Regions from separate parts of the Plantibacter sp. Leaf314 genome, predicted to be linked through region 2. Evidence: riboswitches for the same ligand, from Rfam matches in the RefSeq annotation. Region 2 holds a riboswitch; the other holds the start of a gene.
What was found. A riboswitch is a leader RNA that binds a small molecule or an ion and turns the genes downstream of it on or off. The one in region 2 is predicted to bind thiamine pyrophosphate.
Positions count from the first base shown of each region.

Region 1 (3,398 bases), on a different contig from region 2:
CGCCGCTGTCCCGCGTGTTCGGCGGTATCGGCTTCGTCGCGATCCTCCTCGGGCTCGTCGGGCACTTCGTGGCGGCGACCCAGTATGCGCGACGCATGATCGTCACCTGGCAGCGGCAGGGCGTCAGCCTGTCCCGCTGATCCCGGCCGGCTGTGCTGCCGGCAGCTTCCCCGAGACGCGCCCGGCGTGGACGCAGGCGGTGTCGTTTAGGCTCGGAGCATGCCAGTCGACTATCCGGACCTCGTCATCTTCGACTGCGACGGCACCCTCGTCGACACGGAACGCATCTCGGTGCGGGTGAACCTGCAGCTCCTCAACGAGGTCGGCGGCGACTACACCGAGGCCGAGGTGCGCGAACTGTTCGTCGGCGCATCGCTCGAGACCTACGCGACGCTCGTCGAAGCGCGGCTCGGCAAGCCCCTGGAGGCCGACTGGATCCAACGCTGGAGCGACATGTTCCGTGGGATCTGCGAGCGCGAGCTGGAAGCGGTCGACGGCGTCGTCGACGCCCTCGACGGCATCGCGGCGACCGGGGTGCCGCTGTGCGTCGCCTCGAACGGCATGTTCCACGACGTCGTCCGCAACCTCGGCCAGGTGGGCATCCACGACCGGTTCGCCGGGCGGATCTTCAGCGCCACCGACGTCGCCGTCGGCAAGCCGGCCCCGGACCTGTTCCTGCATGCGGCCGCCGACTTCGACACGGCCCCCGAGCGGTGCGCGGTCGTCGAGGACAGCGTCGTCGGCGTCCTCGCCGCGCGGGCCGCGGGGATGACCGTGTACGCCTACGCCGGTGGGATGACCCCGGCCGAGCGGCTCATCGGCGACGGCACCCACGTCTTCGACGACATGCGTGAGCTGCCCGACCTCATCCGAGACACCTGGGCGGAAACCGCCACCACGCGCTAGCCGCGACTCCGCAGTTCCGGGAACCGGCCGTCGTCGTCAGGCACGGTGGCTCCTCCGGCGTCCGGGGCGGTCGCATCCTGCTCCTCGACGGCTCGTCGTGGGCGTTCACCGCCGCGCGCGACGGCCTGGCCGAACGCCTGCGGTCCCGTCGTCGCGAGGCGTCTCCAGGGCAGGGTCCCTTCGATCTCGATCTGCAGGGAGAAGCTCAGCAGGGTGCGGATGACGACGATGATCGCCAGGACGGCTGCGTCGGTCAGCGACGGGGTGGAGGTGACCGTCTTCACCAGGTCGGCGGCGACGAGGATCTCCAGCCCGAGCAGGATCACCGAGCCGATCGTCTCCCGCAGCATCCGGAAGGCCCGCCCGCCGTCACGGGTGCGGAGCCACAGGCGGGCCGACAGGGTGACGGCGATCACGAAGCCAACGACCATCGCCCCGACACCGGCGACCTCGAAGACGATGGTGACCAGCTCGAAGAAGTCCATGCGCCCATCATCCTCGTCGCCTCGCCGGACGGGAAGCGGCACCGACCCGCTATGGTGGTCGCGAGTGACACGGGGTGCCGATCCCATGACGACCGGCTGAGAACACACCCGTCGAACCTGATCTCGTTAGTCCGAGCGAAGGGATGTCGCGAATGAGCATTCGCACACCGCAGCAGTCTGCCCACCCGTCCACCGACGAGTCCGCCGCCGGCGGGTTCGCGAGCGCCGCGGGGGACCTCCTCGACCGCCTGCGCGAACGCACCCCGCTCGTCCAATCGATCACGAACGCCGTGGTCACGAACTTCACGGCGAACGTCCTCCTCGCCGTCGGTGCCGCCCCGGCGATGACCGACATCCCCACGGAGGCCGGGCCGTTCGCCCGCATCGCCTCCGGCGTGCTCCTCAACCTCGGCACACCGCAGGCGGAGCAGCGCGAGGCCATGATCGAAGCCGCGACCGCTGCGAACGAGGTGGGCACCCCGTGGGTGCTCGATCCCGTCGCGGTCGGGTCCCTCCCCGTCCGGACGGCGCTCGCCGCAGAGCTCCTCGCACTCCGGCCGACGATCGTCCGGGGCAACGCGAGTGAGATCATCGCCCTCGCCGGCCTCGGCGCCGGCGGTCGCGGGGTCGACAGCACCGACTCCGTCGACAGTGCGATCGAGGCGGCGACCGCGATCGCGCGCCGTTCGGGAGCCGTCGTGGCGATCTCGGGGCCGACCGACGTCATCACCGACGGGGAGCGCATCGTCCGCTGCTCCAACGGGCACGCCTGGCTCACGCTCGTGACGGGCGGCGGGTGCGCGCTCGGTGCCGTGTTCGCCGCGTTCGCCTCGCTCGACGACGACCGGTTGCTGACGACGGTGGCCGCCACGAGCGTGTACACGGTCGCCGCTCAGCTGGCCGCGGCGGAGAGCCGCGGGCCCGGGTCCTTCGCCCCGGCGTTCCTCGACCGCCTCCACCTCCTCGACGCGGAGACCGTCCACCGACTGGCGGTGGTGGCATGAGCGCCGGGACGATGTCCGACGGGGTGCACGCGGCCCGTTCGCACGCCGCCCTCGTGCGCCGGGCCATGGCGACGTACCTCGTCACGGACGCCTCGGCGAGCGGCGCCCGGGGCGTGCTCGACGTCGTGCGCCGAGCCGTCGACGGCGGGGTGACCGCGGTGCAGCTCCGGGAGAAGACCGCGACGGCCCGCGAGCTGTTCGAGCTGACGCTCCGTGCCGCGGAGCTCGTCTCGGGTCGAGCCCTGCTCCTCGTCGACGACCGGGTCGACGTCTTCCTCGCCGCCCGTTCCGCCGGCGCCGTCGTCCACGGTGTCCACGTCGGGCAGAGCGACCTCCCGGTCGACGCGGTCCGCCGGATCGTGGGTGACGCGGCCGTGGTGGGCTTGACGGCGAACACGCCAGCCCACCTCGACGCGGTGGCCGCCCTGCCCGCGGGGACCGTCGACTACCTCGGCGTCGGCGTGATCCGCCCGACGGCGACGAAACCGGACCACCCGGAGCCGCTCGGCGTGGACGGGTTCGCCGCGATCGCCGCCGCCACCCAGCTGCCCTGCGTGGCGATCGGCGGGGTCGAGCTCGCCGACACCGCGGCCCTCCGATCGGCGGGTGCCGCCGGGCTCGCGGTGGTGTCCGCCATCTGTGCTGCCGACGATCCGGCCGCGGCGGCTCGCGCGTTCCGTGCCGCGTGGGACGAGGTGCCCGCGTGAGCGCCACCGACTCGCTGAGGACAGCCCCGGCCCGGCCGTCGCACGACGCGGGGATCGGGCGACGGACGCTCGTCACGAGGACCACGCCGCGGGTGCTGAGCATCGCCGGGACGGACCCGACCGGCGGCGCCGGTGTCCAGGCCGACCTCAAGAGCATCGCCGCGAACGGTGGATACGGCATGGCGGTCGTGACCGCCCTCGTCGCGCAGAACACCCGCGGTGTCCGTTCCGTGCACACCCCGCCCGTCGGGTTCCTCCGGGAACAACTGGACGCGGTGGCCGACGACGTCGTCATC
Region 1 covers NZ_LMOB01000003.1:145,062-148,459, forward strand. The annotation lists gene ASF68_RS18580 (CDP-alcohol phosphatidyltransferase family protein) at 1-140, shown strand, start outside; gene ASF68_RS16730 (HAD family phosphatase) at 220-906, shown strand; gene ASF68_RS16735 (DUF1622 domain-containing protein) at 903-1,391, opposite strand; TPP riboswitch at 1,452-1,552, shown strand; gene thiM (hydroxyethylthiazole kinase) at 1,535-2,395, shown strand; gene thiE (thiamine phosphate synthase) at 2,392-3,102, shown strand; gene ASF68_RS16750 (bifunctional hydroxymethylpyrimidine kinase/phosphomethylpyrimidine kinase) at 3,099-3,398, shown strand, end outside.
Region 1: linked by a shared signal. The riboswitch ahead of thiM (hydroxyethylthiazole kinase) and the one ahead of ASF68_RS03295 (ECF transporter S component) in region 2 are both predicted to bind thiamine pyrophosphate.

Region 2 (3,398 bases):
CGGGGTGCGTGCCGCGATGCCGGTGTCCCAGGCCATGCGCTTGTGCCCGAGCGCGGTCGTCCTCCCGCCGCATCACGGCCGGTATCGCGAGTACTCGGATCGCGTCATGGAGGTGTTCGAGTCGGTGACCCCGCTCGTCGAGCCGTTGAGCATCGACGAGGCGTTCCTCGACGTCTCCGGGGCGGTGCGGTTGCTCGGGAGTCCGCGCACGATCGCGGCGCTCGTGAAGCAGCGGGTCCTCGACGCCACGGGGCTTCCCTGCTCGGTCGGTCTGGCGGCGACGAAGTACGTGGCGAAGCTCGCGTCGGGGCTGTCGAAGCCCGACGGACTCCTGGTCGTGCCGGCTGCTGAGACGCTCTCCTTCCTGCACCCGTTGCCGGTCGGGGCGCTGTGGGGCGTCGGTGGACGAACCGAGGAACAGCTCACGAACCGGGGCATCCGGACCATCGGCCAGCTCGCCTCCACCCCGTTGTCCATGCTCCAGCGCGCCGTCGGCGAGGCGTCCGGACGCCGGCTCCTCGAGCTCGCGAACGGCATCGACCCGCGTGGAATCGAGTTGGCGCGGCGGGAGAAGAGCGTCAGCCACGAGGTGACGTTCCCGACGGACGTCGCAGACCCCACCGTGCTGAAACGAGAGCTGTTGAACCTCGCGGGACTCGTCGCGATCCGCCTCCGGAAGGGTGGGTACGCCGGTCGGACGATCAGTATCCGGGTGCGCTACGCGGACTTCAGCGTCGTGACCCGGTCACGGACCATCGGCGAAGCGACGAACGTCGGACGTCGCGTCTACGACGAGGCGGCTTCGCTCTTCGGCGACCTCGATCGAGGAGGGCGTCTGGTCCGCCTCGTCGGCGTGAAGGTCGATCAACTGGTGCCCGCCGAGGAGGCCGGATCGGCGTTGTGGGATCCCGATGAGGAGTGGCGCGGCGCTGAACAGACGATCGACCGGGTGGCCAGTCGCTTCGGCGACCTCGCGATCGCTCCGGCCTCGCTCCTCGGGAAACCGCGGCGACGAGGGCTCGGGAATCGAGGCGACTCGCAGGGTGCTGGGAGCACGGATCAACCCCTTGGACCGGCGGATGCGCAGCGGTAGCGTGGCAGCATGACGAATCTCGTGGAGAAGCTGGCAGAACAGACCAAGGGGCTCGGCGTGAGCGCGGCCTACGGGGAGCAGCAGGACATCGACGGCACCAAGCTCGTGCCGGTGGCCCTGACGTACTACGGCTTCGGTGGCGGGTCCGAGGGTGACGGCGACGACGCACCGAGTGGCGGCGGAGGCGGTGGCGTCTCCATCCCCGTCGGCGCCTACATCAAGACCGACGAGGGCCTCCGGTTCGACCCGAACCTCATCTCACTCATCGCCGTCGCCATCCCGTTCATCTGGGTGAGCGGCAAGGCGCTGTCCGGGCTCATCAAGGCGCTCAAGAAGTAGCCATCCCCGTCGAACCCCTGCCGAGCGATCCTGCGCGGCAGGGGTTAGACTCGTGCCACCACGGGAGTCCGGTGAACCGGGCTGAGAGGAAGGTATTCGCCTTCGACCGTCGAACCTGATCTGGATCATGCCAGCGCAGGGAGACCATTTCTCGCTATCCCGTGCTCTTTTCCGTCTACAGGAAGGGCACGTATCGTGTCAGCATCGACCAAAATCTCCTCGTCTGAACGCGCCGCCGCGCGGAACCTCCGCTGGAGGGTCGTCGACATCGTCGTGGTCGCCGTCCTCGGTGTCGCCACCGGCCTCATCTTCTGGGCGTGGAACACGCTCGGATCCCTCTGGTACGCCGGAGCGAGTGCCGTGACGCCCGGCTTCGGCGGCATCGCCGTCGGCATCTGGCTGCTCGGCGGCGTCCTCGGCGGGCTCATCATCAGGAAGCCCGGAGCGGCCGTCCTCGTCGAGACCATCGGAGCAGTCGTCTCCGCGCTCATCGGGAACGCCTGGGGCATCACCACCGTGTACTCGGGACTCGCCCAGGGGCTCGGCGCGGAGCTCGTGTTCGCCGCGCTGGCGTACAAGCGATTCGGCCTCGTCCCGGCCATCCTCGCCGGTGCGGGCGCCGGTACCGGCGCATGGCTGCTCGAGCTGTTCATGTCGGCGAACCTGGAGAAGGGTGCCGAGTTCAACGCGATCTACCTCGGCTCGCTGCTCGTCTCCGGCGCGATCCTCGCGGGCGTCGTCGGTTGGGTCCTCGTCAAGGCGCTCGCCTCCACGGGGGCGCTCAGCCGGTTCGCCTCAGGGCGGGACGCGCGGCGCGAGGTCTGAGCGTGGTCGGTATGACCGGTCCGGCGCGCGTCGTCGCCCGTGACTGGGGGTGGCGTCACGCCGGTCGGAAGGCATGGGCGGTCAGCGACCTGGACCTCGTCATCGAACCGGGGGAGCGGGTCCTCCTCCTGGGCGCGTCCGGCGCCGGTAAGTCGACCCTGATACACGCGCTCGCTGGAGTCCTCGGCGGAGCGGACGAGGGAGAGTCCCACGGGTCGTTGCTCGTGGACGGGGTCGCGCCGGAACAGGCCAGGGGTCGGATCGGCCTCGTGCTGCAGGACCCCGATTCGCAGGTCATCCTGTCCAAGCTCGGCGACGACGTCGCGTTCGGCTGCGAGAACCTCGGGGTCGAGCGCGAGGAGATCTGGCGACGGGTCGTCTCGTCGCTGCAGGCCGTCGGCCTCGACCTCCCGTTGGACCACCCGACCTCCGCGCTGTCGGGGGGACAGAAGCAGCGCCTCGCCCTCGCCGGGGTGCTCGCCATGCAGCCCTCGTTGCTGCTGCTCGACGAGCCGACCGCCAACCTCGACCCGATCGGCGTCGCCGAGGTCAGGGACGCCGTCGCGCGTGTGGTCGACGACGGTTCGTCGACCCTGGTCGTCATCGAACACCGCGTCGACGTCTGGCGCGATCTGATGACGCGGGTCGTCGTGCTCGATGCGGACGGAGGGGTCCTCGCGGACGGTCCTCCCTCTGTCGTCCTCGACGATGTCGGACGCCGGCTCGCCGACGCCGGCGTCTGGGTGCCGGGCATCCCGCTGGGGCTGCCGCCCCGCCGGATGGTGCAGCCGAGCGCAGCCGTCCTGACGACGTCCGACCTGACGATCGGTCGGCTCCGTTCCCAGTCGGTGCAGGAGCACCTGGACCTCGACGTGCCGGAGCGCGCCGCGACGGTGGTCGTCGGACCGAACGGGGCCGGGAAGTCGACGTTGGCCCTCACCTTGGCCGGACTGCTCCCCGAGCTCGCCGGAACTGTGGACGCTGCTCGCGGCCTCGCCGGTGGGATCGGTCCACGGCCCATCCGCTGGAAGTCGACCGAGCTGCTCACCCGCATCGGGACGGTCTTCCAGGACCCGGAGCATCAGTTCGTCGCCGCGACCGTGCGCAAGGAGCTCGGCGTCGCCCTGCAAGCGCTGCGGTG
Region 2 covers NZ_LMOB01000001.1:701,331-704,728, reverse strand. The annotation lists gene dinB (DNA polymerase IV) at 1-1,093, shown strand, start outside; gene ASF68_RS03300 (hypothetical protein) at 1,103-1,432, shown strand; TPP riboswitch at 1,483-1,591, shown strand; gene ASF68_RS03295 (ECF transporter S component) at 1,628-2,257, shown strand; gene ASF68_RS03290 (ABC transporter ATP-binding protein) at 2,269-3,398, shown strand, end outside.